DNA from 4 places in the Arthrobacter ramosus genome. Region 2 is predicted to be linked to each of the others. Evidence: riboswitches for the same ligand, from Rfam matches in the RefSeq annotation. Region 2 holds a riboswitch; each other region holds the start of a gene.
What was found. A riboswitch is a leader RNA that binds a small molecule or an ion and turns the genes downstream of it on or off. The one in region 2 is predicted to bind S-adenosylmethionine.
Positions count from the first base shown of each region.

Region 1: it holds a riboswitch for S-adenosylmethionine, as region 2 does, so the genes downstream of both, ABD742_RS06420 (aminotransferase class V-fold PLP-dependent enzyme) here and ABD742_RS00440 (DUF1737 domain-containing protein) in region 2, are expected to answer to the same signal.
Region 3: it holds a riboswitch for S-adenosylmethionine, as region 2 does, so the genes downstream of both, metX (homoserine O-acetyltransferase MetX) here and ABD742_RS00440 (DUF1737 domain-containing protein) in region 2, are expected to answer to the same signal.
Region 4: it holds a riboswitch for S-adenosylmethionine, as region 2 does, so the genes downstream of both, ABD742_RS17740 (hypothetical protein) here and ABD742_RS00440 (DUF1737 domain-containing protein) in region 2, are expected to answer to the same signal.

Region 1 is NZ_BAAAWN010000001.1:1,360,442-1,367,501, reverse strand. It holds gene aroA (3-phosphoshikimate 1-carboxyvinyltransferase) at 1-584, shown strand, start outside; gene rsgA (ribosome small subunit-dependent GTPase A) at 587-1,702, shown strand; gene hisN (histidinol-phosphatase) at 1,794-2,606, shown strand; SAM riboswitch class IV at 2,767-2,879, shown strand; gene ABD742_RS06420 (aminotransferase class V-fold PLP-dependent enzyme) at 2,915-4,339, shown strand; gene ABD742_RS06415 (class I SAM-dependent methyltransferase) at 4,390-5,166, shown strand; gene ABD742_RS06410 (metal-dependent transcriptional regulator) at 5,196-5,909, shown strand; gene ABD742_RS06405 (MFS transporter) at 5,951-7,060, opposite strand, start outside.
Region 2 is NZ_BAAAWN010000001.1:83,026-90,085, reverse strand. It holds gene ABD742_RS00455 (ornithine cyclodeaminase) at 1-598, opposite strand, end outside; gene ABD742_RS00450 (Lrp/AsnC family transcriptional regulator) at 759-1,190, opposite strand; gene ABD742_RS00445 (hypothetical protein) at 1,246-1,605, shown strand; SAM riboswitch class IV at 1,746-1,858, shown strand; gene ABD742_RS00440 (DUF1737 domain-containing protein) at 1,869-2,126, shown strand; gene ABD742_RS00435 (rhodanese-like domain-containing protein) at 2,123-2,533, shown strand; gene ABD742_RS00430 (O-succinylhomoserine sulfhydrylase) at 2,534-3,742, shown strand; gene ABD742_RS00425 (glutamate--cysteine ligase 2) at 3,752-4,996, opposite strand; gene ABD742_RS00420 (endonuclease domain-containing protein) at 5,240-6,064, shown strand; gene ABD742_RS00415 (UDP-N-acetylglucosamine 1-carboxyvinyltransferase) at 6,165-7,060, opposite strand, start outside.
Region 3 is NZ_BAAAWN010000001.1:3,356,440-3,363,499, reverse strand. It holds gene ABD742_RS15590 (bifunctional o-acetylhomoserine/o-acetylserine sulfhydrylase) at 1-674, shown strand, start outside; gene ABD742_RS15585 (S8 family peptidase) at 732-3,089, opposite strand; SAM riboswitch class IV at 3,325-3,440, shown strand; gene metX (homoserine O-acetyltransferase MetX) at 3,454-4,575, shown strand; gene ABD742_RS15575 (hypothetical protein) at 4,577-4,987, opposite strand; gene ABD742_RS15570 (SGNH/GDSL hydrolase family protein) at 5,055-5,897, opposite strand; gene ABD742_RS15565 (alpha/beta hydrolase) at 5,967-6,620, shown strand; gene ABD742_RS15560 (RNA-binding S4 domain-containing protein) at 6,697-6,927, opposite strand; gene ABD742_RS15555 (DMT family transporter) at 6,961-7,060, shown strand, end outside.
Region 4 is NZ_BAAAWN010000001.1:3,846,959-3,854,018, forward strand. It holds gene ABD742_RS17730 (helix-turn-helix domain-containing protein) at 152-727, opposite strand; gene ABD742_RS17735 (sodium:solute symporter family protein) at 1,031-2,563, shown strand; SAM riboswitch class IV at 2,649-2,768, shown strand; gene ABD742_RS17740 (hypothetical protein) at 2,783-3,097, shown strand; gene ABD742_RS17745 (hypothetical protein) at 3,136-3,324, opposite strand; gene ABD742_RS17750 (VIT1/CCC1 transporter family protein) at 3,593-4,756, shown strand; gene ABD742_RS17755 (matrixin family metalloprotease) at 4,860-5,723, shown strand; gene ABD742_RS17760 (polysaccharide deacetylase family protein) at 5,890-6,837, opposite strand; gene ABD742_RS17765 (purine-cytosine permease family protein) at 6,849-7,060, opposite strand, start outside.

The sequences.
Region 1 (7,060 bases), 1.3 Mb from region 2:
ACGCGGGTCCCTTCCTCGCCGCGGCGCTGGCGACGAAGGGAACTATCCGGATCCCCAACTGGCCGGCCAACACCACGCAAGTCGGGGATCTCTGGCGGGACATCCTCGCCACCATGGGTGCCACGGTCACGCTGGACAATGGCACACTGACAGTCACCGGCGGACCGGAGATCCTGGGCGCCGACTTCGACGAAACCAGCGAACTCGCCCCTACGGTGGCGGCATTGTGCGCCCTGGCAACCAGCCCTTCCCGCCTCACTGGCATCGCGCATTTACGTGGACACGAAACGGACAGGCTTGCTGCGCTGGTCGCGGAAATCAACCGGCTCGGCGGCGACGCCGAGGAAACCAGCGACGGCTTGGTGATCCGGCCCGCGGTGCTGCACGCCGGCGTCGTGCACAGCTACGCCGACCACCGCATGGCTACCGCGGGGGCCATCCTGGGGCTCGCCGTCGAGGGTGTCCAGGTTGAAGACATCGCGACGACTTCCAAGACCATGCCCGAATTTCCGCAAATCTGGGCATCGATGCTCAGTGCCGGCCAAGCGGTCGCGGGCACCGGCTCAACGGAGACAAGCAACTAACGATGGCTCGCGACGCAAGCTCCTGGGACGAGTCCGACGTCCGGATCCGCCCCAACAAGAAGGGCACACGCCCCCGCACGAAGGACCGCCCCAGCCACGACGACGCCGTGATCGGGCGCATCATCACAGTCGACCGCGGCCGCTACACCGCGATAGTGGGCGAAAGCTCGGACAATGAGCGCATCGTCATTGCCGCCCGTGCCCGGGAGCTGAGGCGCTCCCCCGTGGTTCCCGGAGACTTCGTGGCCCTCGTCGGCGATGTGTCCGGAGCCCCGGACACCCTCGCCCGCCTCGTGCGCGTCGAGGAGCGCAAGACCCTCCTGCGGCGGAGTGCCGATGACACGGATCCGATCGAACGGGCCGTCGTCGCCAACGCCGACCAGCTCGTGGTGGTGGTTGCGGCCGCCAACCCGGAGCCGCGCACCGGATTCATCGACCGCGCCTTGGTGGCAGCGTACGACGCCGGAATCGAGCCGCTGCTGCTCGTTACCAAAGCGGACGTCAAGGATCCGACGGAACTCCTTGCCAACTATGTGAGCCTGGGTTTCCCCATCATCATCAGCCGGACGGCCGACGCAGGGGCTTCCGGCATCGACGCCCGTTCCGACGACGGCTTGTCCGCCCGCCTCGACGGCGACGCCGTCGGCCAATTGCGGGACTACCTCGACGGCAAGGTCACCGTGCTCCTGGGCCATTCCGGCGTCGGGAAGTCCACCATGGTGAATGCCCTCACCGGCGCCGAACGCGCCACGGGCGGGGTCAACGCCGTGACGGGCCGGGGCCGCCATACCTCGTCCTCAGCGCTTGCACTAAAGCTCAGTGACGCCCCCGGCGGCAGCTGGATCATCGATACGCCCGGCATCCGTTCCTTCGGCCTCGCCCACGTGAACCCGGACCGCATCCTGCATGCCTTCCCGGATCTGGAACCTGGAACGGAAATGTGCGAGCGAGGCTGCAAGCACGATGCCTCCGCGGTTCGCTGCGGACTGGATTCCTGGGTCGCTGACGGCCACGCCGGCGAGGCAGGCCCGGCCCGCTTGGCGTCGTTGCGCCGGCTCCTCGGCGCGGACCCGCGCATGGAAGCCCAAGAGGCGAAGGAACTGGGCACTGTCAATTAATAGCCCGGTCAATTAACAGCACGGTCAACTACCTGCGCGCTTGCCGTCCTACCTCCCCGGCTCACCGGCGAATAGACGGTAGTTTGGAACCATGACCCAACCCGATTCGAGCTACAACGACGACCTGCGGCTGGCACACGTCCTGGCCGACTCCGTCGATTCCCTGACAATGGAGCGGTTCAAGGCACTGGACCTCCAGGTCGAGACCAAACCCGACCTGAGCCCCGTCACCGATGCCGACAAAGCCGCCGAGGAAGCTATCCGCGGGCAGCTCTCCCGTTCCCGCCCCCGCGACGCCGTCCTCGGGGAAGAATTCGGCAGCACGGGCCACGGCTCAAGGCGTTGGATCATCGATCCCATCGACGGGACCAAGAACTTCGTGCGCGGCGTGCCCGTCTGGGCTACGTTGATCGCCCTCGTGGACGAGGGCGAGGTAGTAGTGGGGCTCGTGAGCGCTCCGGCGCTCGGCAAGCGTTGGTGGGCGGCCAAGGGCTCGGGCGCCTACATGGGCCGATCCCTGGCCGCAGCCACCCGGCTGAAGGTTTCCAACGTGTCGCGGCTTGAAGACGCCTCGCTTTCCTACTCCGAGCTGTCCGAGTGGAAGCAGCATGGTTCGCTGGACAGCTTCCTGGGCCTCGAGAACGATGTCTGGCGCAGCCGTGCGTACGGTGATTTCTGGTCCTACTGCCTCGTGGCCGAGGGCGCCGTGGACATCGCCGCGGAGCCGGAACTCCAGGTCTACGACATGGCGGCCTTGGTTCCGATCGTGACGGAAGCCGGCGGACGCTTCACGTCCCTCGACGGCGCGGATGGTCCCTTCGGCGGAAACGCCGTCGCTACCAACTCGATCCTGCACTCGGAGGTCCTCAAGAGGCTCAACCCCGAGCTCGACGACCTCCTCTAGTCCTCTCTCTTCACTGAACAAACGACGGCGGACGCCCCTTTTTGGGGGCGTCCGCTGCTTTTTCTTCGGCAGAACGCACAGTTATCCGGCGGTGTAATAATCCGCTTAACAATCCGGGTCACGTTGGAACCAGCCTTGCCGGTGTCCTACGCTCTTTACAGGTCACGAGTGCCAGCGCGAAACCCCGGTTTGCTGGCCGGCAACCCTCCATCGCGGCGGGGTGCCCCGGGTGACGACCCGGCCGGTCCGGAACGGATGCGGCAAGCGCGGACCCCCTGTACGCAGGGGTCCCTCTTGAGTGAGGTCCCATGAGCACAGCGACATTTACTTCCCCGGCTCTTTCGCAGCACAACGAATCCGCACAGCAGCGCGGTGAAGCCCTCCCCCGGGCATCCCGCCCACTGGCCGCGGTCACCGGCGCGGAGTTGCAGGCACCCTTGATCCAGGGCGGCCACATCCGCTACGCCAACCTCGACTACGGCGCGTCCGCACCTGCCCTGACCGTGGTTTCCGCGTACCTCAACGAGATCCTGCCGTACTACGCGAGCGTCCACCGCGGCGCAGGCTATGCCTCCCAGATCAGCACCTCGGTCTACGAAAACGCCCGCAACATCGTCCGTGACTTCGTTGGCGGGCGGCCGGACGATTCGGTCATTTTCACTCGCAACACCACCGATTCCCTCAATCTGCTGGCCGGCTGCTTGCCGGTTGAGGACGGTCGGCACCTTGGCGAAGTCCTTTACCTGGACATTGAGCACCACGCCAATCTCCTGCCGTGGCAAGGCGTCCCCCACCGCAGCATCGTTGCCGCGGGAACGTTGTCCGAGACCGTGTCCAATGTCCGCACGGCGCTCTCCCACGGGGGCGTCAGCCTCCTGGCTGTCACCGGCGCGTCGAACGTGACCGGCGAAATCCTGCCCATCAAGGACCTCGCTGCCTTGGCCCACGAATTCGGGGCGCGGATTGTGGTGGACGCGGCCCAGCTCGCCCCGCACCGCCGCATCGATATCGCCGCCGCGGATGTCGACTACTTGGTTTTCTCGGGGCACAAGCTCTATGCACCGTTCGGCGCCGGTGTCCTGGTGGGCCGCCCCGATTGGCTCGACGCCGGCACACCGCACCTTGCCGGAGGCGGAGCCGTCCGCGAGGCGCGCCTTGACTCTGTCAGCTGGGCCACGGGACCGGCCAGGCACGAAGGCGGCTCCCCGAACGTGCTCGGCGCTGCCACCCTCGCACGGGCCACACAAGTGATTGCCAGCCTCGACCACGATGAATGGCACGCCCACGAGGCCGCTATCCGCTCGCATCTGGTCGAGGGCCTCAAGGAGATCGACGGCGTGACCGTGCACCAGATCTTCAGCGACACCGATCCCCAGGACACCATCGGCGTCGTGAACTTCTCGCTCCAGGGCTACGACGCCGGACTGGTGGCTGCCTACCTTGCGGCCGAGCACGGCATTGGCCTGCGCGACGGACGCTTTTGCGCCCACCCGCTGCTCAAGCGCCTCGGCCTTCCCTCCGGATCCCTTCGAGCCAGTTTCGGCGTGGGCTCGCGCTTGGAAGACGCCACCCGGCTCATCGCGGGCATCCAAGCGCTCAAGAGCAATGGCCTCGGCTGGGACTACGTGGTGGATGCCGGCCGGTGGGTCCCGGCGAACGACCACCGAAGCTACCCGGAGTGGGCTCCCAACACTCCCGGGACCGCGGGCGCCGCTCCCTGCAGCACCGACTGATTGCGGTAGATTCGTAGGGTATTTTTCCTGTCCTACGAAGGAGTTCCTGCGTGGCCCCGCGACCCAAAGGCACGTCAGCCGGCCCCAAGCTTTATGAGGAGCGGCGCCTTGAACTCGGCCGGAGTTTCCAGGACGGCGGAGAACACTATGACCGTGTCCGGCCCGGCTACCCTGCGGATTCGGCAGACTGGCTGCTGCCTGAAGGTGCGCGGGACGCGGCAGACATCGGCGCCGGCACCGGAAAGTTCACGTCGCTCCTCGTCGAGCGCGGGCTGGCTGTGTCCGCAGTGGACCCTTCCACGGACATGCTCATCCAACTGCGCAAAACGCATCCACAAGTGGTCGCCCTGAAGGGCACGGCCGAGGCAACTGGACTGGCGGACTCAGCATTCGACGTCGTCAGCGTTGCCCAGGCCTGGCACTGGTGCGATCCCCTCGCCGCCAGCACCGAGATCGCCCGGATCCTTCGACCCCAGGGCGTCTTCGGCTTGATCTGGAACCAACTGGACACTTCAGTGCCCTGGGTCCATCGCTTGTCCCGCATCATGCATGCCGGCGATGTCCACAAACCGGACTTCCGGCCTGTGGTGGGCCTGGAGTTCGCCGGCCTCGAAAGTCACCTGACGCGTTGGGAGGATCCCGTGACTCCGGCCGACATCCTCGAACTCGTGAAGTCGCGCAGCTACTATCTGAGGGCGAATCGCGCCACCCGGGCCAAGGTCATGGGCAATCTTCAGTGGTACCTCTTCGAACATCTCGGGCACGCTGAGGGCGAGGTCATCCCGTTGCCCTATCTCACCCAGAGCTGGCGGGCTCGGAAAGTCTGATTCGGCCGGTTCACGATAGGCTTGGAACCGTGAAGACCAGTGCGCCCTCCTCCTCGATCGAGGACTACGTCAAGGTCATCTACTCCTTCACGGAGTGGCAGGACAAACCCATCACGTCCTCACAGCTCGCGCAGCGGCTCGGTGTCGCCAATTCCTCCGTCTCGGAGATGGTCCGCAAGCTCAAGGACCAAGGCCTGGTGGACCACCAGCCCTACAGCGCCATTACCTTGACCCCCCAGGGAATGCAGCTTGCCCTGGGCATGGTCCGCCGGCACCGCCTGATCGAGACCTACCTCGTGAGGGAGCTGGGCTACAGCTGGGATGAAGTCCACGACGAGGCCGAGATGCTCGAGCACGCTGTCTCGGACACGTTCATCGATCGCATGGCCGCCAAGCTGGGCAACCCCGGACGCGATCCCCATGGTGACCCCATCCCCGCTGCGGACGGTTCGGTGAGCCTGCCGCATGCGCACCGGATGATCGAGCTCGACGACGGCCATTCCGGGAAGATCACCCGGATCAGCGACGAAAACCCGGAGCTGCTGCGCTACCTGTCCGCCGAGGAAATCGACCTTGATGCCCGCGTCCAGGTGATTGGCCGCAAACCGTTCGGCGGTGCGCTGGTGGTCCGGATCGGAAAAGGTCCGGGCAGCCGCGACTACGATCTCGCTGATGAGGTCACTTCGGCGTTGTGGGTAGCCACGGACACCATCCACGAAGGCTGCGTCCTCGCGGAACGCTGACGAAGCTGTGACTGGAAAGCCGGTGTCTTGGAAAGTACTGTTCAGGCGCGCTGGGCAGCCGTCCCGCCGTCGTCGGGCGCTGGACCTTCCGGAGAGTCCATCACCGCAGGGCCCAGCACCGGGTTCCGGATCCCGACGGCGGATGCCGCCGCCCCGAGGAAGAACAGCACGGCGGTGACCACCACGGCATTCATGAGACCCTGGCGGCTGAAGACCGGGCCGATGATGAGTCCGGCAAATGCGATGCAGATCAAGCCCGCGATGCGGGCCACGGCGTTGTTCACTGCGGAGCCGATCCCTGCCTCTTCGGTGGGCACCGCGCCGAGGATAGCGGCGGTGAGGGGCGCCACCAAGGTGCTGAGGCCGATCCCGAAGACGATCTGCCCGGGCAGCACTTGCGTCCAGTAGTTCAAGGGCTCCTGGACGGCCAAGGTCATGAGAAAACCGATTCCGCAGATGAACGGCCCGGCCGTCATGAACCACCGCGGACCGTACTTGCCCGCGAGTCCGCCGAAGAATGAGGCCGTGAGCATCAGGAGGACCGTCGCGGGGAGCAACGCGATGCCCGCAGTAGTCGCTTTCATCCCTCCCACTTGCTGCAAGTAGATGCCTACGGCGAAGAAGCCGAGGGACAGGGCGCCGTAAATGGCCAGCGTGGCGATGTTTCCCCAACCGAAATTACGGATGCCGAAGAGCCGTAGGGGCAGCATTGGTTCCGGGGTCCTGGCTTCGTGGATCAGGAAGAGGACCAGGCCAACGGCTCCGACGGCGAGCGGCATCCAGACCACCATGTTGCTCCAGCCCATGCGCCCTTGTTCGATGAAAGCGTAGACCGGGCCACCGAGTCCCACCATGGCCAGGAACGCGCCAAGGTAGTCGATCTTCTTGCTTGTGTCCGTGGCGGCATCGGACTTCCGCAGCCCGGCGAGGATCGGCCAGACGGCGACGGCCGGAATCACATTGATAAAGAAGATGACGCGCCAGGACAGCAGGTCGACCGATGCGCCGCCGATCAGCGGGGCGACGATGGCAGCCGCGCTGGTCCAGCCGGACCATTGGCCGATGGCTTTGGACTGCGCGGGCCCGGAGAAGAACGTGACGATCATGGCCAGCGAACTCGGGACAAGCAGGGCACCGGCGATCCCTTGCAG
Region 2 (7,060 bases):
ACGTGGTGATGACGTCGGCGCCCTCCACTGCGTGGGCCGCCGAGCCTGCGATGGTGATGTCGAAGCCCAGGGGAGCCATGTTCCGGACGAACTTCTCCATCGCAACCGGATCCGTGTCCCAGATCCTGACACTGTTTATACCCAACGCCGCCCGGAAGGCCAGGGCCTGAAACTCCGATTGGGTTCCGGTTCCGATCATCGCCATGATCCGGGCATCGGGGCGCGCGAGTTTCTTTGCGACCATCCCGGACGTGGCCGCCGTTCGCAGCGCTGTCAGCACTGTCATCTCTGCGAGGAACGTCGGGTAGCCGTTATGGACGTCGGACAGGACACCGAAAGCTGTCACGGTCTGGAAGCCACGCGCTGGATTCGAAGGGTGTCCATTTACATACTTGAAGCCGTATGTTTCCTGGTCGCTGGTGGGCATCAGCTCGATGACCCCAAATGGGGTGTGACTTGCCACCCGCGGAGTCTTGTCAAAAGACTCCCACCGCCGGAAGTCGTCTTCCAAGTACTGAATCATCTCCGAGATGATGGTCTCCGGGCCCCGCCCGGCCGTCCAGCGAACCATGTTGCGGACATCGACAAAGCGTGTCATGTGCGCTCCTTTCCCTCATAAGCACTGTTGTTACGAGGCTACGGAGCGGCGATATGCATCCACAATTGCCAAAGTATGTACTTTTCATTGAAAATCCATACAAAATCACCCATCCGTATGTACACAATGATCATTCGGCAAGCGTCCGTCATGCGGGCGACTACCGCAGGACGGAACTGAGCAACAGGCTCGTCTCGCTATTGACGATCCCGTCGATGCCGCGGATCCTTCCGAGTACCTGGTCAAAGTCGCTGAGGCTTTCCGTGCGTAGCTCGGCCACGAGGTCCCAACCGCCATTCGTGGTGTGCAGCGCCCAAATCTCTGGAAGTCCCCTGAGCTGGCGAATGACTTTGTCGGCCGATCTTCCCTCCACGGCAATAAGCGCAATAGCTCTAATCGCAAGTGGATCGACCTCGTCGCGGACCCTCGCAGTGAAACCAACGATGGTTCCGGAGGAGACAAGACGCTCGAGCCTGCTATTCACAGTGGCCCTGGCGACGCCCAGCTTACGCGCGAGGCTCGCCACGGACGCCCTTCCGTCTTCCCGGAGGGCGGAGAGGAGCTGACGGTCAAGGTCGGTGAGTGCTGCCATAAAGATAAACGTATCGCCCATTCCCCAAGCGGGCCTGAGTCCGTAGGGTATCGACATGAGCATCTACATCAGCCCCGACTCTGCTGCATGGTCCCTGACGGCCATGGCGACTGGTGCGTCAGCGGGATCAATCGATGATGCGAACGGCATGTCCAACTTGGTAAAGGAAATCTACGAGACAGAGGGTTTCGAAGCCCTGTCAGGCGTGGTTTTTGCCTTGGCTCATCACAACAGCCTCTCGCTGCATGCACTCGCCACGGCCACGGGGATATCCGTACACGAGCTGCTGGAAATCCGGAAGCATCAAGGTTCCACTTTTCATCACTCCCCCTCGGGAGTAGCGTCACGGCTTGATGCCCTTCCGCCCCGCATACAGGCGAGCCTGGAACCGCTGCCGAATGAAACCGAGGCCTAGAGCCCACCCACTGGCTCCCAGTCTTCGCAAGCTCAGCCCGGGGCCCTCGCCAGCGTGGGCCCCGCCGGCTGCCGTCCGGTTACGGAACATGACGACGGCCGGTGATGCAGGCCGCCGTCGTGGATGTTATTTTCTTCTTGAGTAATGAGCACCAGCGCGAAGCCCTGACTTGCTGGTCGGCAACCCTCTCTCCGGCGGGGTGCCTCAGGTGACTACTCGGCGTATCGACACTTTCGAACTGCAAGCGTGACTGAGGAGCACCAATGCCTGAACCCACCGAAGAAAAACTCTCCTACCGTCTCGTCACGGGCCCTGACACCAAGGAATTCTGCGAGCGGATCTCCACCGCCCTCGCGGAGGGATACGTGTTGCACGGGAGCCCGGCCGCGACCTTCAACGGCACCGACGTGATCGTGGCACAGGCCATCGTCCTGCCCGCGGCGATCGCGAGCGCGGATGCCGCCGTTGCCAATGCGGTGGATCAGCTTGATGAAGAGTTCGACGGCGAGGGCCACGCATGAGCTACGCAGGCGACCTCAGTCCGCACGACGCCTGGGCCAAGCTCGAGCAAGGCGCCATCCTCGTGGACGTCCGCACCGAAGGCGAGTGGGCACACATCGGGATCCCTGATACCAAAGCCACGGAAAACGATCCCCTGTTCATCCAGTGGAACCTGGCCGGCGGCATCCCCAACACGCGTTTCATCGAAGAGCTGACGCAACAGGCTCCGGAAGCGGACGGCACCGAGCTGGTCTTCCTCTGCCGCTCCGGCCAGCGTTCCATCGCCGCCGCGATCGCCGCAACCCAGGCCGGCTACACCGCCTACAACGTCCTCGAGGGCTTTGAGGGCGAACCGGACCGCTACGGCGAGCGAACCGTGAACGGCTGGAAAAACCGTGGACTTCCGACGAACCTGGGGAACATCTAAGTGACTTTCAATCCTGACGCCGCCGGCTGGAGCCCTGACACCCAGGCAGTCCGCGGCGGTCTCGACCGCACCAACTTCCAAGAAACGTCCGAGGCCGTCTTCCTGAACTCCGGCTTCGTCTATGAGTCCGCCGCCGCCGCCGAGCGCGCATTCACGGGCGAGGACGAGCGCTTCGTCTACTCCCGTTACGGCAACCCCTCCGTGGCCACTTTCCAGGAGCGCCTCCGCCTGTTGGAAGGCACCGAAGCGTGCTTCGCGACGGCGTCGGGCATGTCTGCTGTCTTCACCGCCCTCGGTGCGTTGCTGGCTGCTGGTGACCGCGTGGTCGCCGCCCGCTCGCTCTTCGGTTCCTGTTTCGTGATCCTCAACGAGATCCTGCCGCGCTGGGGCGTCGAGACCGTCTTCGTCGACGGACCCGACCTGGACCAGTGGCGTGCCGCGTTGTCCGAGCCGACAACGGCAGTCTTCTTCGAGTCGCCGTCGAACCCCATGCAGGAAATCGTGGACATCGCGGCGGTGAGCGAGCTCGCTCACGCGGCGGGCGCCACCGTCGTCGTCGACAACGTCTTTGCCACTCCCCTGCTGCAGCGCTGCGGCGATCTCGGCGCAGACGTGATTGTCTACTCGGGCACCAAGCACATCGATGGCCAAGGCCGGGTCCTGGGCGGAGCGATCCTGGGCACCAAGGAGTTCATCGACGGTCCCGTCAAGCAGCTCATGCGGCACACCGGTCCGTCGCTTTCCGCGTTCAACGCCTGGGTCCTGACCAAAGGCCTGGAGACCATGGCGCTGCGCGTCAACCACTCCTCGGCGTCTGCGTTGCGGATCGCCGAATGGCTTGAGGATCAGCCGGCCATCAGTTGGGTCAAGTACCCCCTGCTGAAGTCGCACCCACAGTACGAGCTGGCCGCGAAGCAAATGAAGGCCGGCGGAACCGTGCTCACCTTTGAGCTGCTCCCCTCGGCGGGGCGATCGGCGAAAGAGGCCGCCTTCGCGCTGCTGGACGGTCTCGCCGTCATCGACATCTCGAACAACCTCGGCGACTCAAAGTCCCTCATCACCCACCCCGCCACGACCACGCACCGCGCCATGGGTCCGGAAGGCCGAGCGGCCATTGGCCTGAGCGACGGCGTCGTGCGGCTTTCGGTGGGGCTGGAGGATGTGGGCGACCTCATCGGGGACCTGGAGCGGGCCCTCAAGCAGATCTAGCCCGGCGGGTTAACCCGGCGCTTCGCGCCAGTCCTGGCGCACCCAGGTGAGGACGGGCTGCGGCTTGGTGTCGCTCTCGTCCCTCTCCGAGCGCATCGTGATCTGAACGGCGTGCTCGACGACGGCGGCCAACCCGGCGGCGTCGGGCGCGCCCCCGTTGGTCTCGCTCCAGCGCCCGGCAACACCACGCTGTTCGATAGCGCCGTTGCCGCGGCCCAGGATGGCTGCCACGCCGGTTTGGACCAAGTCGAATTCACCCTGTTCGGCGAGCACAGGTTCCAGATACTCCACCAACGACCAGACGACGTCCGCGGCGGGCTCCGGGCGGAAGGTTCCGAAGTCCAGCAGTTCGGTGCGGAGTCCAAAGTTGCTTGCCTGCCAGGACGCCATCCGCAAAAGCGCCGTAGGCACGGCCGCCGGCTCTATTCCGGCATGGTACTCACGAACAGAAGTCTCAACCAAGGCCCTGACGAGCACCGCGATGAGCGCCGCATCCTCGGCCCGGAGGCAGACATCGGCCACCCGGACCTCCACGGTGGGAACGTGCCGCGACAGCCTGGCGTCGAAGTAAACCATCCCCTCGTCCAGCAACACTCCCGTTTCGATGAGCCTCGAGACAACTCGCCGGTAGGAAGCCAAGGAACCGAAGATGGCTGACGGCCCCGACGACGGCCAGCGGTTCCACGCCTGCGTCCGGTAGCTCTCAAAACCCGTAGCCAGTCCCCGCCAGTACGGCGAATTGGCGCTGATCGCGGTGAAGACAGCGAGCTTGTCCCGGATGCGGTCCAGGACCATCACGCCTTCCTCCGGGGACTCGATCGAAGTGTGGACGTGGAATCCGCACGTGAGCTGTTCGTGCGCGGTGATGCCGAAGCGTTCGAGCATGATGGCGTACCGAGGATCCGGAGTGGTGTGCAATGCGGCGTCCACCGGTGATGTGGCCAACGCGGCGATCCTTGCGCCGTGGCGCCGTGCGGCGTGGCTCGCGAGGCCCCGGGCCCTGCGGATCTGGTGCAGGAGCTCGGCGTAGCTGCGGCATGGCCGGGTCTGGGTTTCGATCTGTTCAAGCTTGAGCTCGTGGCTTAGGCCGGTATCAGGGCCGTCGATCTCTTCAAGGGGCGGACCGGCTTCGGGGCCGTCCTGGGCCGGGCCGTCGTTGGCGGGCCCCGAGAGGAGCGCGTCGGCAAGGGCGAGCGGCTCGCCGGTCACGGGATCGACGATCAGCAATTCCTCTTCCACACCAAAAGTGCGCACGGATCAATTGTGCGCCATGGCAGCCTCGCCAAGACAGCTCGGGATTTTGCGGCCCCCCCGAAGGATTCTGCTGGATCATTCTGCTGGATGAACTTCCGAGGCGCGCGATTCCGTGACCGGTCCCTCAGCTGCGGCGAATCATCGTGCGAAATCCGACGCCGGACCGCTCCTCCACAGCCCGGTCTGTCCACATAGAGTCATTTCCCGGGCCAAAGAGGGCCGGAATCGTGGCTAGCTCGATCCATGGACCCGTTGGAATTCTTGAAATCGCTCGGCGGAGTAGCCCGGGTTGGCTTGCTACGCCGGGAGGGCTACTCCGAGCGCGCTGTGCGCGGATTGGCTTCTGCCGGAGCTGTCCAACCGCGCAAAGGTGTCTGGGCCTTACCGGACGCGGACCCCGAATTTCTGCAGGCCATCATCGACAATTCACTCCTGACCTGCGCATCCAGCGCCTCCCGTTACCAGCTTTGGCTCAAGGACCGGCCGGGGAGCCCACATCTGGTCAGCAAACATCACCGCGGCCGACACTTCGCCAGGCATGGCCGCCTTCGATTCGAACCGGACCAAAATCTGCCCATCGCTAGCCTTGAGGACACCGTTATTCACGGACTGACATGCCTCAGCGAAGTAGACGCCATAGCCATGGCGCAGTCTGCCATCCAGCATCACGGTGTACCAAGGGCCGTTCTTGAGTCCGAATTGACTGCAAAATACTACGGAGCCGCCCGGATGCGCCTGGCAAAGGCTGACGGTTTGTCGGAGTCGGTACCAGAGATCAGCGCGCGACTCCTATTCGAATCAGCGGGGTTCAAGTTCCGCCGCCAAGTCCAGATCGCCTGCGTCGGGCGGGTGGACTTCCTGATCGAAGGCTGGCTCGTTGTTGAGATCAACGGCTTCCAATTCCACGGTTCACGCGAAGCCTGGCGCAGGGACATGAGCCGGTCCAACGTCGCGCAAACCCAGGGTTACGCAGTGTTGAGCTACCCACCCGAACAAATATGGAACAATCCGGACGCCGTTCTCCGGGAAATCCGAGCCATGCTGGAACGCGGCTGCCCTCGCGGGTGAAGGATTCTGCACAATCATTCCGCTGGACAAATAGTCTGGCTCGACGATTCCGCGGTTTGCTAGCCAGCTGCGGCGAATGATCGTGCAAAATCCGACGTCGTCAGTCCTGGAAGTACTCGATCTTGGCACCGATGGTGTTGAGCCGCTCGGCCAGGTCCTCGTATCCGCGCTCAATCACGTAGATGTTGCGCAACTCGGACGTGCCCCGGGCCGCCAGCATGGCCAACAGCAGGCAAGCTGCGGGTCGGAGCGCCGGGGGGCATCCGACTTCCGCGCCGCGCCATTTGGTGGGGCCATTGACGTAGATGCGGTGCGGATCGAGCAGTTGAACCTGGGCGCCGAGCTTGTTGAGCTCCGTCAAATAGATTGCCCGGTTCTCGTAGACCCAGTCGTGGATCATGGTCTGGCCCTCGGCGTTGCCGGCAATGACCGCGAAGAACGGCAAGTTGTCGATGTTCAGCCCGGGGAACGGCATCGGATGGATCTTGTCCTCCGGGGCACGCAATCGTGATGGCTTGGTGGTGACATCCACAAGGCGCGTCCGTCCGTTGCGCGCAAAGTACTCGCCGGAGATGTCGAGCTGCTGGCCCATCTGCTCAAGCGTGGCCAGTTCGATCTCCATGAACTCGATGGGGACCCGGCAGATGGTGACCTCCGAGTTGGTCACGATGCCCGCGGTGATCAGGCTCATGGCCTCAATCGGGTCTTCGGACGGGAAGTACTCAATGTCGACGTCGATCGCCGGGCGGCCCGTGATCTTCAGGGTGGTTGTCCCGATGCCGTCGATCACCACGCCAAGCCCCTGCAAGTAGAAACAGAGGTCCTGCACCATGTAATTGGGGCTGGCATTGCGAATCACGGTGGTACCGCTGCGGTGTGCGGCGGCCATGATGGCATTCTCCGTCACGGTGTCACCGCGCTCCGTGAGCACGAAGGTGCGGTGGTCGCCGTCGGCCGGTGGGGCCTGCACGGAATAGAAGCCGGACTTGGCCTCCA
Region 3 (7,060 bases), 3.3 Mb from region 2:
GATCTGCCATAGCCGGTGTCATCGTGGACTCCGGCAACTTCGATTTCGGCAAGGACCCCGAGCGGTTCCCCAACTTCAACACTCCGGACCCCAGCTACAACGGCCTGGTCTATGCCCGCGACCTCGGCAAGGACGGTGCCCTCGGCGCGAACCTCTCCTACATCCTCAAGGCCCGGGTCCAGCTTCTGCGCGACCTCGGCTCGGCAGTATCCCCGTTCAACGCTTTCCTGATCTCCCAAGGAATCGAAACCCTCAGCCTGCGGGTGGAACGCCACGTGGACAACGCCACTAAAGTGGCGCAATGGCTCGAAGGGCGCGACGACGTCGAATCGGTCGCGTACGCGGGGCTGCCTTCGAGTCCGTGGTTCGAACGCGGGCGGAAGTACGGGCCCCGGGGCACTGGCGCGGTGGTCTCCTTCACCATCCGCGGCGGGATCGACGCCGGCAAACGCTTCGTGGACGCCCTGGAGCTGCATTCGCACGTGGCAAACATCGGCGACGTCCGTTCCTTGGTCATCCACCCCGCGTCCACGACGCACAGCCAGCTGACCCCGGAACAGCAGGCCGTGGCCGGAGTGACCCCGGGCCTGGTGCGGCTGTCCGTCGGGATCGAGCACATCGACGACATCCTCGCGGACCTCGAGTCAGGATTCCGGGCGGCCAAGGGCGCCTAGGGAGCCAGATCGCTCAATGACGGGGCGCCCACTCCTGGGGGGCGCCCCGTCTCTCGCTTAACCAGCGAGGAAGTACCCGGAAGTGTCGGCGATCAGCTCCACTGTGCCGTTGGAGTTGTTGGTGAAGGAAATGGTGCCATCGGGAGCAACGGGCGTAATGGCGAAGTTCGGGATGATCTGTCCCGTCGCGAAGTTCACGTTCGAGGTACCGGGTTGTGTGCTTCCTCCGGCGTAGGCGGTGATGAAGCCGAACGACGACGGATTGGCCACGGTGATGTTCATCGCGACCGCGGAGACGCCGGATGCTTGGACGCCGCCACGGCCGGTGACCTTGACGCTGATGGTCTGCCCGGGGGCGACCGGTCCGTGGAATCCGCCGGTTCCGTCGCGGGTGTCCAATTGCCGGAACGGGATCTGGGCGGAAAACGCGCCGGCGGTTGACGGTATGCCTGCAAGGTAATAGCCCGATGTATCGGCAATGATCTGGACGGTTCCGCCGGAGGTATTCGTGAATGAAATCGTCCCGTCGGGAGCGACGGGCGTGATGGCGAAGTTCGGGACGATCTGTCCCGTCGCGTAATTCACGTTCGAGGCGTTCGGTCGCGGAGTCCCGCCCGCGTACGCAGTGATGAAGCCGAACGACGACGGATTGGCCACGGTGATGTTCATCGCGACCGCGGAAACCCCGGAAGAGGGAATGCCACCCTGCCCGGTGACGCGGACCCTGATGGTTTGCCCCGGCGCGACCGGTCCGGTGACGCCGCCGGCACCGTTCCGGGTATCCAGTTGCCGGAATGGAGCCTGGGCGGAGAACGTCCCGGGAGCGGGTGATGCGCCAGCGGTGAGGTAGTAGCCGGTGATGTCGGCGATGAGTTGGACCGTGCCGTTGGAGCTGTTCGTGAAGGAAATCGTTCCGTCGGACCCGACCGGCGTGATCGCGAAATTCGGGACGATCTGCCCGGGAGCAAAATTCAGGTTCGAGGTCGCCGGCCGATTGGTTCCGCCTGCGTAGGCGGTGATGAAGCCATTCGACGTCGGGTTGGCCACCGTGATGTTCATTGCGACAGCGGAAACTCCGGTAGCTGGGAGGCCGCCGCGTCCGGCAACCTTGACACTTATGGTCTGTCCGGGGGCGACCGGCCCGTTGACACCACCGGTCCCGTCTCGTGTGTCAAGCTGCCTGCAAGGGGTCGTAGCCGCAAAACCGCCCAAAGGGTCCTGTGATGGAGAAAAGAGCGAAGCGCTGACGTAAAGCAGGCGGTTTGGCATGCAGTTCCCAGTCAACTGAACTATTCCGGCCGTTGAGCCGACCGTCAGCGTTGCCGAGACCTGCGCAGGGCTCCACGATGGATGCATGGAGAGGAGCATCGCGGCAGCTCCTGCCACATGGGGAGAGGCCATTGAGGTTCCATTCAGGACAGCCGTTGCGGTATTTGACGTCTGCCAATCTGAGGTGATCTGGACCCCTGGTGCGTACAGGTCGACGCAGGAACCGTAGTTGGAGAAGGAAGCCTGCCGGTCGAAGCTATCGCTCGCGGCCACCGTGAGGGCGGCAGGAACCCGGCTTGGGGACAGTGTGCACGCATCCGTGCTGGAGTTGCCAGCCGCCAGGGTCACGGTAATGCCGCTATTGATCGCGCCCTGAACAGCGTCGTCCAGGCTCTGGTTCGCAGATCCGGAGAGGCTGAGGTTGGCGACGGCGGGTTCGCCGGGCTGGTGCTGCTGAACTATCCAGTCGAGGCCGGCTATGACGTCGGAGGAGTATCCCGTACCGTCACAACCAAGGACCCGCACCGGCACAATGGTTGCCGACTTGGCCATGCCATAGGTGCTGCCGGCCGCGATCCCTGCTACGTGCGTCCCGTGGCCGGCGTCGGGCATTGCCGGGTCGGTGCAGGGAGCATTGGCAGGCTGCCCCGAGAAGGCACTCCACCCCGCGGTTACCCGGCCGCCGAAGTCCGTATGGGTGCCAAGCACCCCGTTGTCCACCACGTAGATCGGAACCCCGGCGCCGCTCGAAGGGGGTGTGTAGCTCCCGGACAGGGGGAGGGCCCTTTGATCGGTCCGGTCAAGGTTCCAAGGTGCTGGTGCCTGGGTGTCGGAAATCCGCACCGGCATATCCCGGTCCACGGACACAACGTGGCTCGACTTCGCCAACGCAGCGGCCTTGGCGGGCGTCGCCGTGACGACTGCGGCCTTCACGGCATGCGTGAACGTCTTGTCCACCGCGACTCCTTGCGAGCGCAACTCCGCGGTCTTGCCGGCAACGTCCGTGCCGTCGGCGTAGTGGACCACGTACCGGTCTTCGCCAGCTGCCGGAGTGGTGTCGGCATGCGCCGGCAGCGGCACTCCCACAGTGAAACCTGATACCAGCATGAACAGGGCTATCGGAACGACGCCGAATGGCTTTTTCACGAGCTTCAATCTTCCTGTGACGCAGGGCCGCGGCCGCAAGAACGGGCGCACAAGGCGGATGCAATGAAAACGCAAACTGCTGCGCCCAATTGTATCTCCAGTCACACAGGCATCACCCGTCTCTTCAATTTTCGACGCCCGCAGGCCCTGCTTCGTGAACAAAACGCGGCCGAGTGTCACAAAGATGTCATAATCTTCGTCAGAAGGGGTCCGGTTTTCCTAGACTCTTCCTATAGGTCATGAGTGCCAGTGACAGCCCCGGCTTGCTGGCCGGCAACCCTCCATTCGCGGCGGGGTGCCCCGGGTGAAGACCTGGCCCTTCGCTGTATTGGCGGCGGGCAAGCGCGATGTGAGGTGCCAACGAATGACAATTGCTGCAACAGCCATACCCCTTTCCGGTACCCCGGACGGAACCCTCAAGTATGTTTCCGTGGGCGGACTCGAGCTGGAGGCCGGGGGTTTCCTGCCGGAGGTCGTCCTCGCGTACGAGACGTGGGGGCGGCTCAACGCAGACGCCTCCAACGCTGTCCTGGTGGAACACGCCCTGACCGGCAGCACCCATGTGGCCCGTGGCGAGAGCGATGAAGAAGGCTGGTGGGAGCAACTCGTTGGTCCCGGCGCCACCATCGACACGGACCGCTACTTCGTGGTCTCCGTCAACATCGTGGGAGGCTGCTACGGCAGCACCGGGCCGTCGTCGTGCGCTCCTGACGGCAGACCGTGGGGTTCCCGCTTCCCGCTCGTGACCCTGCGGGACAGCACCGTCGCCGAAGCCCGGCTGGCCGACGCTTTGGGGATCCGCAGCTGGCACACCGTCGTGGGCGGGTCCATGGGTGGTGCCCGTGCACTCGAATGGGCCGTCAGCTATCCGGACCGCGTCAAACGATGCGCCGTGATTTCGATCGGGGCGTACAGCACTGCCGAGCAGATCGCGTTTGCGCAGGCCCAGACGCTCGCCATCCGGCAGGACGCCGACTTCAACAGCGGGGACTACTATGGCCAGGCCGCGCCCGAGGCGGGGTTGGCCCTGGCCCGGCGGATCGCCCACATCACCTATCGTTCGGCGGATGAACTGGACTTCCGCTTCGGCCGGAACGCCCAGGGCGGCGAGACACCCCTTCAGGCTGCCGCGTTGGGGGACCGGGGCCGCTACCAGGTGGAGAGCTACCTCGACCACCAGGGAAGCAAACTGGTCCAGCGCTTCGACGCCAACAGCTACATCGCCATCACCGAGGCCCTCATGAGCCACGACATCACCCGCGGCCGGGGCTCCCTGGAGGATGCGCTGTCCGTGGCAACAGCGAAGTTCTTCGTTGCCTCAGTGGACTCGGACCGCCTCTACTTCCCGGAACAATCCCACGAGCTGGCCAGGGCCTTGCCGGGAGAGGTCCCGGTTCACGTAATCGAGGCGCCGATCGGGCACGACGGGTTCCTCACCGAGATCGGACAGCTCGGTCCCCAGCTGCGAGAGGCCTTCTTCGGCTGAATCAGCCGTTCATGATCTCCTGGCGGAGCTTCATGTAGTCCTCCATGGCGATTTTCCCGTCGCTGTACTCCTGGTCCAGTTCGGCCAGTTTCCGTGCCCGGTAGCCTTGGGGAGCACTGTTCGGCTGGGGCGCGCTGTTCGGCTGGGGCGCGCTGTTCGGCTGGGGAGCGGCCGACGACGGCGGAGCGGCCTGCGGTGCGCGCCTCGCCACCGGAGGTTGCGGCTCAGCCGGGATGATTACCGGGGGTTGCTCCGGGTATCCGACGGGATAATTCTGTGGCGGATAGGGCTGCCCGGGGTAATTCTGCGGAAGGAAGTCTCGGAGCCTGCGCTGGCGCGATCGGTTGTACATGCGGATCCCCATGGGAATCAGCCAGGAGCAGACGATGATCCAGAAGATCAAGTTGTTCACGGTGGAGGCCTCCTAGGTCTTTCACCAGCTTAGCCCCGCTCCCTGTGACCCACCCCGTGGTTTCCGGTCAGCTCCGGGGAAGGATGGTCTCGGCAGGACCGAAGACGGGCCCCGGCGTCGGGCGTTTCGGCAGGATTCCGTCGCCGGAGGACTGGTGCCGGATCCGGCGGATGACCCACGGGACAAAATACTCCCGTGCCCATACGAGGTCGCCCGAGCGGGCTTCGCGCCAACTGCGCTGGGGGAGCGGTTTGGGGAACAGCGGTTCGAGGTTGTGCGGCACATTGAGGGAATCGAGGACCATTGCTGCGATGGTGTGATGGCCGAGCGGCGAGAAATGCAGGCGGTCTTCGTCCCACATCTGGGAGTTGGAGAGTTGCCGCAGGGACCACATATCAGCGATCACCGCATCGTGGCGGGTGGCCACTGTGCGGAGGTTTTCGTTGTAGATGGCCACCTTGCCGCGGATCCGGCCGAGTACTGATGACACGGTGTCCGGACCGTTGAAGAGAACCACGGTGGCGCCGTCGGAACTCAGGGTCTGCACGGCGGCATCGAGTTTCTCGGCCAAGGAGTCGGGATCGCCGCCGGGACGGATGAGGTCGTTGCCGCCTGCGGAGATGCTCACAAGGTCCGGCTTGAGGTCCATGCACGGGCCAAGTTGTTCGTCGAGGATCTGCTGTAGCAGCCGCCCGCGGATGGCAAGGTTGGCGTAAGCGAAATCCCGGTGCCCCCGGCTCAGTTCCTCGGCTACGCGGTCGGCCCAGCCGCGATGTCCCCCGGGGTTGTCGGGCTCGGGGTCGCCGATGCCTTCGGTAAAGGAATCACCCAATGCCACGTAGCGGGTCCACGGATGATTCCGCTCGTCCGGCTTCGGCCCCACCGTGGAATCAGTGTCACTCACGTTCATATCCTGCCTCTTGCTGCAACGCTACGCGCCCGTAGCTTGTTACTCATGGGTAACTGCAACAATAGTCCCATGAGTCAAGCTTCCGCCTTTCCTGCCCCGGTCGTTTTGTGGTCCCACGAAGAGGAAGAACGGGCTGGAAAGCCGTTGCTGGTCCTGTTGCACGGTTACGGATCCAACGAGCAAGACCTCTTCAGCCTTGCCGGACTGTTGCCCCAGGACTTCGTCGTCGCCTCGCTCCGCGCGCCGATCGCCACGGGCCCGGGCTTCACGTGGTTCCCGCTCACGGCGTCCATCGACTACTCGCTCGACGCCGTCAAGGATGCCGCGGAGTACGTGTTTTCCTGGTTGGACTCATTCAAGTCCAACCACAGTTCGGTGACGCTCCTCGGATTTTCCATGGGCATGGCCATGGCCACCTCGCTGCTCCGGCAGCGCCCGGCGGACTTCGCCGCCGTCGTCGGGCTTTCAGGCTTCGCCGTCGACGCCGATGCCGACCCCGCGTTCCGTGACGCCGAACTGGACGGTTCCGTGCCGCTCTTCTGGGGACGGGACCAGCAGGACCCCGTCATCACCCCGGACAAGATCGAATACACCATGGGTTGGGTGCGAAAGCACACGGACCTCACCAAGGTGCTCTACACAGGCATGTGGCACGGCATCAACCAGCAGGAAATCGGCCACGTGGGCGAATTCCTGGAGCACAAGGTCCTCACGTCCGTCTGAAAGCAACGCGGGGTCACTTACGGCCCATTCTGAGGCACGTGATGGGCCATAAGTGACCCCGCGTTGCGTAAGAGAGCTAGGACTCCTTGGTGATCCGCACCGTCTGTCCGTTGACGGTCACGGTGTCGCCTACATGGAGCTGGCGGCCGCGTCGATCGTCGATCTCGCCGTTGACTTTGACCAGGCCGTTCTTGATGAGTTCCGTGGCTTCCACGCCGTCCTCCACCAGGTTGGCGAGCTTCAGGAGCTGACCGAGTCGGATCATGTCGTCGCGGATGGGGATTTCTTCGATTTCCGGGTTGCTCATACAAGCAATGATGCCTGAAGTAAGGTGGTGAAAATGCCGCGATCGTCCCGTCCCTTGCTCACCGGTCTGCTCCTTGCCGTGGCAACCGGACTCGTGATTCCCCTTCAGGGCCGGATCAACGGCGCCCTGGGAG
Region 4 (7,060 bases), 3.8 Mb from region 2:
AGGTACAGTCGCCCTGTTTCAGCATTCCGCATGCATCATTTCAGGCACGTAACACCGCCGGCCCCAGGGTTAAATCCTGAAGTCAGTCATGTTTCAGGTGTGTTACACGCCGCGTGTCGGCCCCGTATGCCGGGTGTGCGCGGTGCCAGCGTCAGCGGCTGGCTGCCGGCACCAGGATCCAGAGCACCTCAACAGGCTCGTCCGTCGGATTGACCCAGGTGTGCGGCTCGCGGCCCGGGAAGGACAGCGTGTCTCCCTCTTCGAGCTCGTACTCCTCGTTGGTGAGGATCAATTTAATGCGGCCCTTGACAACGTGCAGGACGTCGACGTCGCAATCGACGGCGTAAAGCTCGGCTTCTCCCCGGCCGCGGGGCTCGATGGAGGCCTGCAGGATCTGCAACCTCCGTTCCGATCGGGCGGTCAGGAGCCGTTCCACGATTCCCTGGCCGCCGAGCGAAATCCGCGGCCCATCGTCGCGCCGGGTCAGATGGGTCTCCGGCGCGGCAAAAAGGTCCCCGATGGACACCGAAAGAACTTGGCAAAGCGTCACAAGGGAAGCGACCGACGGCGATGTCAGGTCACGCTCCACACGGCTCAGGAACCCTTTGGTCAGGCCGGTGGCGTCGGCAACCTGCTCGATGGTGAGCCGCTGCGATTGGCGTGCGGCACGGATTCTGGAACCGATGGCAACGGGGACGTTGCTCGGTTCAACGGGGAGAGCCTTCATTCACGAACCTTTCAGGCCGTTTATGCGGCCCTGTCATTGCAGCAATAGTAGCCGGATCGCCCGCGTGGCCGGGCCTTTGGCTAGCTAGAAGTCCGCCGATGAGTCCGCTCCGCAAAGCAGCGCCTTGACTGTTACTCGCATCACTACGTATCCTCATAGGCAACAAGTGTTGTTTGTGAGGCATACATCACAGACTACTCTCCCCAATCACCCGCGCAGAGACCTTCCGCGACCCGCAACGAAACCCAGCGGACGGGCGTCGGAATCCCCAGGAACTCTGCGCATCACTTTCAGGAGCCAACCGTGGACTCTTCGTTCATCAATATTGCGATCGTGGTGGTGTATTTGCTCGCCATGCTGGCCTTCGGCTGGTGGGGCAAGTCGCGCACCAAGAACAACAGCGACTTCCTGGTGGCAGGGCGCCGCCTCGGTCCGATGCTCTACACCGGCACCATGGCCGCCGTCGTCCTCGGCGGCGCATCGACGGTTGGCGGCGTCGGCCTCGGCTACAAGTTCGGCATATCCGGCATGTGGCTGGTAGTCGCCATCGGTTCGGGCGTCCTCCTCCTGAGCCTGCTTTTCGCCGGCACCATCCAGCGGTTGAAGATCTACACGGTCTCCCAGATGCTGAGCCTGCGTTACGGCCAGCGCGCCACGCAGACCTCCGGCATCGTCATGCTGGCCTACACCCTTATGTTGTGCGCCACGTCCACGGGCGCCTACGCCACCATCTTCGTCGTCCTCTTCGGCTGGGAGCGCTGGCTCGCCATCGCCGTCGGCGGCGCCATCGTCCTGGTCTACTCCACCATCGGCGGCATGTGGTCCATCACCCTCGCCGACCAGGTGCAGTTCATCATCAAGACGGTGGGCATCTTCTTTCTCATGCTCCCGTTCGTCCTTAACGCGGCAGGCGGCTTCGACGGCATCCGTGCCCGTGTTGACGCCAGCTTCTTCCAGTTGGACGGCATCGGAGCCCAGACGATCATCACGTACTTCGTGGTCTACACCCTGGGCTTGCTGATCGGCCAGGACATCTGGCAGCGCGTCTTCACTGCCAAGACCCCCAAGGTGGCCCGTTGGGGCGGCGCCACTGCCGGTGTCTACTGCGTCCTGTACGGCGTCGCCGGCGCTTTGATCGGCCTTGCCGCCCGCGTTGCCCTGCCCAACATCGACGTCAAGGCCCTTGGCAAGGACGTTGTCTACGCCGAGGTAGCCACCCACATCCTGCCGATCGGCATCGGCGGCCTCGTCATGGCGGCGGCAGTCGCGGCCATGATGTCCACCGCTTCCGGAGCCCTCATCGCCGCAGCCACCGTTGCCCGCGCCGACGTGGTCCCGTTCGTGGCCAGCTGGTTCGGCAAGACGATCAACACCGACGACACCGAAAACCCCGAGCACGACGTCAAGGCCAACCGGTACTGGGTCCTTGGCCTGGGCATCGTGGCCGTGTTGATCTCCATGGCGGCGCAAGACGTCGTCGTGGCCCTGACCATCGCCTACGACATCCTGGTGGGCGGCCTGCTGGTTGCTATCCTCGGTGGCTTGGTCTGGAAGCGTGGCACCGGTATTGCCGCGGCTTGGTCCATGGCGGTCGGGTCCATACTGACGCTGGGCCTGCTGATCGCTTACGCCACGGGAATCATCCCCAGTGAAGACGGCGTCTACGCCAACGATCCCATCTACTGGGGCCTCGGCGCCTCGCTCCTGGTCTACGTTGTGGTCTCCCTCCTGACGCCGCCAACCGAGCCCGCCGTCCGCGAAGCATGGGACCGCCGCGTTGCCGGGGCGGCCGTGGAGGAACTCCCCTTGGAAGTCCACCCGGTGGCCAGCCACTAAGCTTCACAGAGTCAAGTACAACGGCGGCGCCGCACCTTCTCCTTGGGAGGGTGCGGCGCCGCTGCTGCATGTACAGTAGGAAGAGCTTCAAGAGATGTGGTGCAAAGCTCCGACTTGCCACACGCCAACCCCATGTTCACGGGTGGTTCGGATGAAGAAGCGGCCCGGCTCGGACCAGAGACAACCGAACGGGCAAGAGCAACTCCACAGGAGAAGGCCATGCCTTTCGAAAACGGCGCCACAGCCGACCGCACCACCCACTCCGGCACCCTCTTGTTGCCCCGCCCCCGGCGGGTGGACGAGTTCGTCCGGGTGATTCCCGGCGTCGACCTCTCCCAAGGCTCCATCACGTTCGTGGTGGACGGAAACCTGGAACGCTATTGGCATCATGAGCCCCGGCTCATCACCGAAGCGCTTTCAAAAGCAGTCCAGCCCGCGCGCTGGTTCCCCGCGACACGGAAACTCACCCTTACGGTGGCGGCAACCGGGCACCGGGCGGGCGTGCAGAGGCACTTCATCCTGAGCGCGTTCTAGCTACCAGGGTTTAGCACGTCGGGTTTAGCGAGCCGGGGCTATTCGATATCTTCGGACTCACGGTGTTCGTCGGCATCGAGCGGAACCACCCGTTCGTCATCGTCAAGAACCTCGGGCTGGTCCTCCCAGTCTTCCTCCACCGCCAGGTCCTCGCTGTAGTCATAGGCGGGATCGGCCTCGACCGTGGGACGGTCGGGGTGGCGGGCGTGGGTTTCGGTGCTGTCCATGGTGCAACCTCCGTTCGACGTGCCGCTGAGCCCATCGCACAGGCATATGAGGCAGCCGGTCATCACGCTACCCCGCCAATTCGTGGACCCTGTTCATCCATCCCAGCACTGCCCCCTGCGGCGGTCAAGGCCTCCCGCGAGTCTCCCGGTTTTTGAGGTGCACCTAAAATATCCAGTAAGGATTGCCAGCCGAAAAGCCGCGGAAATTGGCGATAAAGTGGAGCTGCAATGAGGCGATGAAGCCCGCCCCAGCAACCCAGGAGTCCCGGTGCAACCGCACACAAAACCCTCGCATTCAGGCAATCCCTCGGACTCGAGCAGTCCATCGCAAGACGCAGCAGCCACCAAGACTCCCCCGTCGTCGTCGGACATCAAGCGCTGGCGGCAGTACTTGGCGGACGAGCGGGCCGAGGCCGCCGTGTACCGCGAACTGGCGCAGCGCCGGGACGGCGAGGAACGCGAAATCCTTTTGGCCCTCGCTGAGGCTGAGGGCCGCCATGAGGCGCACTGGCTCAGGGTCCTCGGCGAACATGCCGGCATGCCGAAGGCGGCCTCGGTCCGGAGCCAAATGCTCGGCTTCCTGGCCCGGAACTTCGGATCAGTGTTCGTGTTGGCCCTCGCCCAACGGGCTGAAGGCCGCTCGCCTTACGCGAAGGATCCAGCAGCGACCCGCGCCATGGCGGCCGACGAACAGATCCACGAAGAAGTAGTCCGCGGCCTGGCGACGCGCGGCCGCAACAGGTTGTCCGGCACCTTCCGCGCGGCCGTATTCGGCGCCAACGATGGCCTGGTCAGCAACCTTTCCCTCGTGATGGGCATGGCGGCCACGGGCGTTCCCGCGGCCGTGGTCCTGTTCAGCGGTATCGCCGGCCTTTTGGCGGGCGCGCTGTCCATGGGTGCCGGCGAGTATGTCTCGGTCCGCTCGCAGCTCGAGCTCCTCAAGGCCACCCGACCCACCCAAGCCACGCTGACCGCAGCCCCGGCCCTGGACATCGAGCACAATGAGCTGGTCCTCGTGTATCTGGCCCGGGGCATGTCCCGGGAAGCCGCCGAACACCGCGCAGCAGAACGCATGGGCCTCTACAGCTGCGACTGCGATCCCAGCCTCTCGCTCCACCCCGAAGTGGAAGAAACCGTGAACGAGCACGAGGCCGTAGGCTCCGCCTGGGGCGCAGCGATCTCGAGCTTCTGCTTCTTCGCTTCGGGCGCCATCGTGCCTATCCTGCCGTTCATCTTCGGCATGACGGGCTTCGCGGCGCTTGCTGTGGCCGGTACGCTGGTGGGCATCGCGCTTCTGTCGACCGGCGCCGTCGTCGGCTTGTTGTCCGGAACCTCGCCGCTGACCCGCGGCCTCCGGCAACTTGCCATCGGGCTCGGTGCGGCCGCGGCCACGTATGGGCTGGGACTCGTCTTCGGCGCTGTCATCGGTTAGTAGCGCCGGCGCAACGGGGCGCCGGTGCAGGGACTTGGGGGAAGACTTGCATTCAAACTACGGGTACGACGGCGGCCCGCCGCCCAAGCGCGCCAGTACCGTTCTGGCGCTGTTCCGAAACTTGATGGTGGTGGCGGTCGTCGCTGCCGTAGCCGTGCTTGTCAGTGGTTTCCTCCGCGGCGACCCCGGCATCACCGGGTTGCTTCCAAACCTGGCTCCCTCCGCCTATGCCACGGCAAGCAGCCCCGGGCAGGGCGCGGCTCCCGGGCAGGGGCCACAAAAGGCGGCCCGTGCGCCGGATACCCCGCCGCCTGGCCTGGAAGAAGCCGGGCACCCGCTCGGCTCCCCCGCCAAGCCTGCCGTGGCCAGCAACTCGTACAAGTTCCTGGCCACCAACGCCGACGGCACGCCGGTGGGCTACTCCCCGTGCCGGCCATTGCACTACGTGGTCAACGCAGCCCTCGCCCCGGCCGGATCCGAGGGGCTCATCGCCGACGCCATCGCCAAGATCGCCGCCGCCACCGGCCTCAAATTCGTTGACGACGGCACCAGCACGGAAAAACCCTCCGAGAAGCGCAAGCCCTACCAGCCCGCGCTCTACGGCGATCGTTGGGCACCCCTGCTGATTTCCTGGACCACTCCCGAGGCGGCTCCGGCGTTGGCAGGATCCGTCATCGGCACCGGCGGCAGCACCATGTACAGCTTCGGCACCGGACCCAAGAGCTACGTCTCGGGAAGCCTGGACCTGGACGCCCCGCAAATCACGGAACTGCTGGGCGTCTCCGGCGGCGCCCATTACGTCTCCGCGGTGATCCAACACGAACTGGGCCACGTCGTGGGCCTTGACCACGTAGAAGATCCAATCCAGCTCATGTACCCGGAGATCGGCGCTCCCGATGGTTTGGCAGCCGGGGACCTGAACGGACTCTACAAGCTCCACACCGCCCCGTGCCGGAGCGATCTCTAGCCCAGTTCAGGCCCTCCCCCCAAGGGACATGCCCTCCGTTCGGTCTAAGCAGTGGACATATGAGTACTATGTCCACTGCTCAAGGCCAAGGCTGAGCATGCTCAATGGACGACTAGGCATTATGTCCAGTGCGCCCGGCCAAGGCTGAGCATGCTCAACGGTTGACCTATCTGGGGATGGCTTCCAGCAGCCGGGCTGGCTTGAAGCTGGCTCCTGCGCCTGGGTAGGACCGGACCTCGATCCGGGCGTGGCTGTGGATCTCGTTGACCGTGGCCTTGGTGTGTTCTGCGATGCGTTCCAAGGTGGTCACCCACATCCCGTCCATGGCCTTGACGCGTTCGATCAGCTGCTCCAAGGCAACGGCCTTGGAGGGGCGGCCGGAGATGAACGGGTGGTTGGTCAGGACGAAGCAACTGCCTTGCGTGTGGTGGGCTTCGGCTTCCAGGGTCCACATCTCCAACACCTTGGCAGGACTCTCGATGACGCCGCTTCCTGTTACTCCCGGGTAGAACGCGTATTGTTCCCAATCGTCCAGGGCCCAATCCACGGGGATTTCCACAATGTCCCGTGAATCACCCGGGGCAACCGCCATGCGGTAGGGGGCATCGCCGTCGAGCAGGCTTGAATCGTAGAGGAAACCACGGTCCGCGAGCAGTGCCGGCGAATGCCAGTTGAGCTCCCACCACGGTGCCCTGTAGCCGACCGGCCTGACCCCGGCTGCCTTCGCGAGGGCTTCGAGCCCGCGGTTCAGGTAGCTGGCCTCGGTGGCGGCGTCGATTCCCTGCATGGGCTCGTGCAGGTAGCCGTGGTGGGCGACTTCGTGGCCGCCGTCGAGGATCCGCCGCACCACGTCCGGGTAACTCTCCGCCGTGAACCCCGGGATGAAGAAGGTCCCCTGGATCTCTTGGCGCTCGAGGATCTTCAGGAGCCGCGGAACAGCGACCCTCGGGCCGTAGGACTGGTGGCTCATGAGGGACATGCGCCTGGTGCTTGTGGGGTCGTGCGCGATGGTGCAGGATTCGGCGTCGACGTCGAATGTAAACGACGCCGCGGCCTTGAAATTTTCCGGCCACGTGATCGGGTGTGCCTCGTCAGGAAAAGCGTTGATGGTCATCGGGTTTCCTCTCAGTCGTTGACCAGATTGGCGACGGCGTCTTCCGCAAGGGGCTGCGACGGCGCCGCGGCTCCGGAAGGCACTTTGGCCGCGGATGTCAGCGGAAGGTATCGGGCATGAACCCGTGGCCCCAGTGCGCCGTAAACTGCCGCGGCAACAAGTCCGCCTGCCAGCCAAGACAAGTCGATCCCGCCCATAGCCGTGGCGATGGGGCCCTGCATGA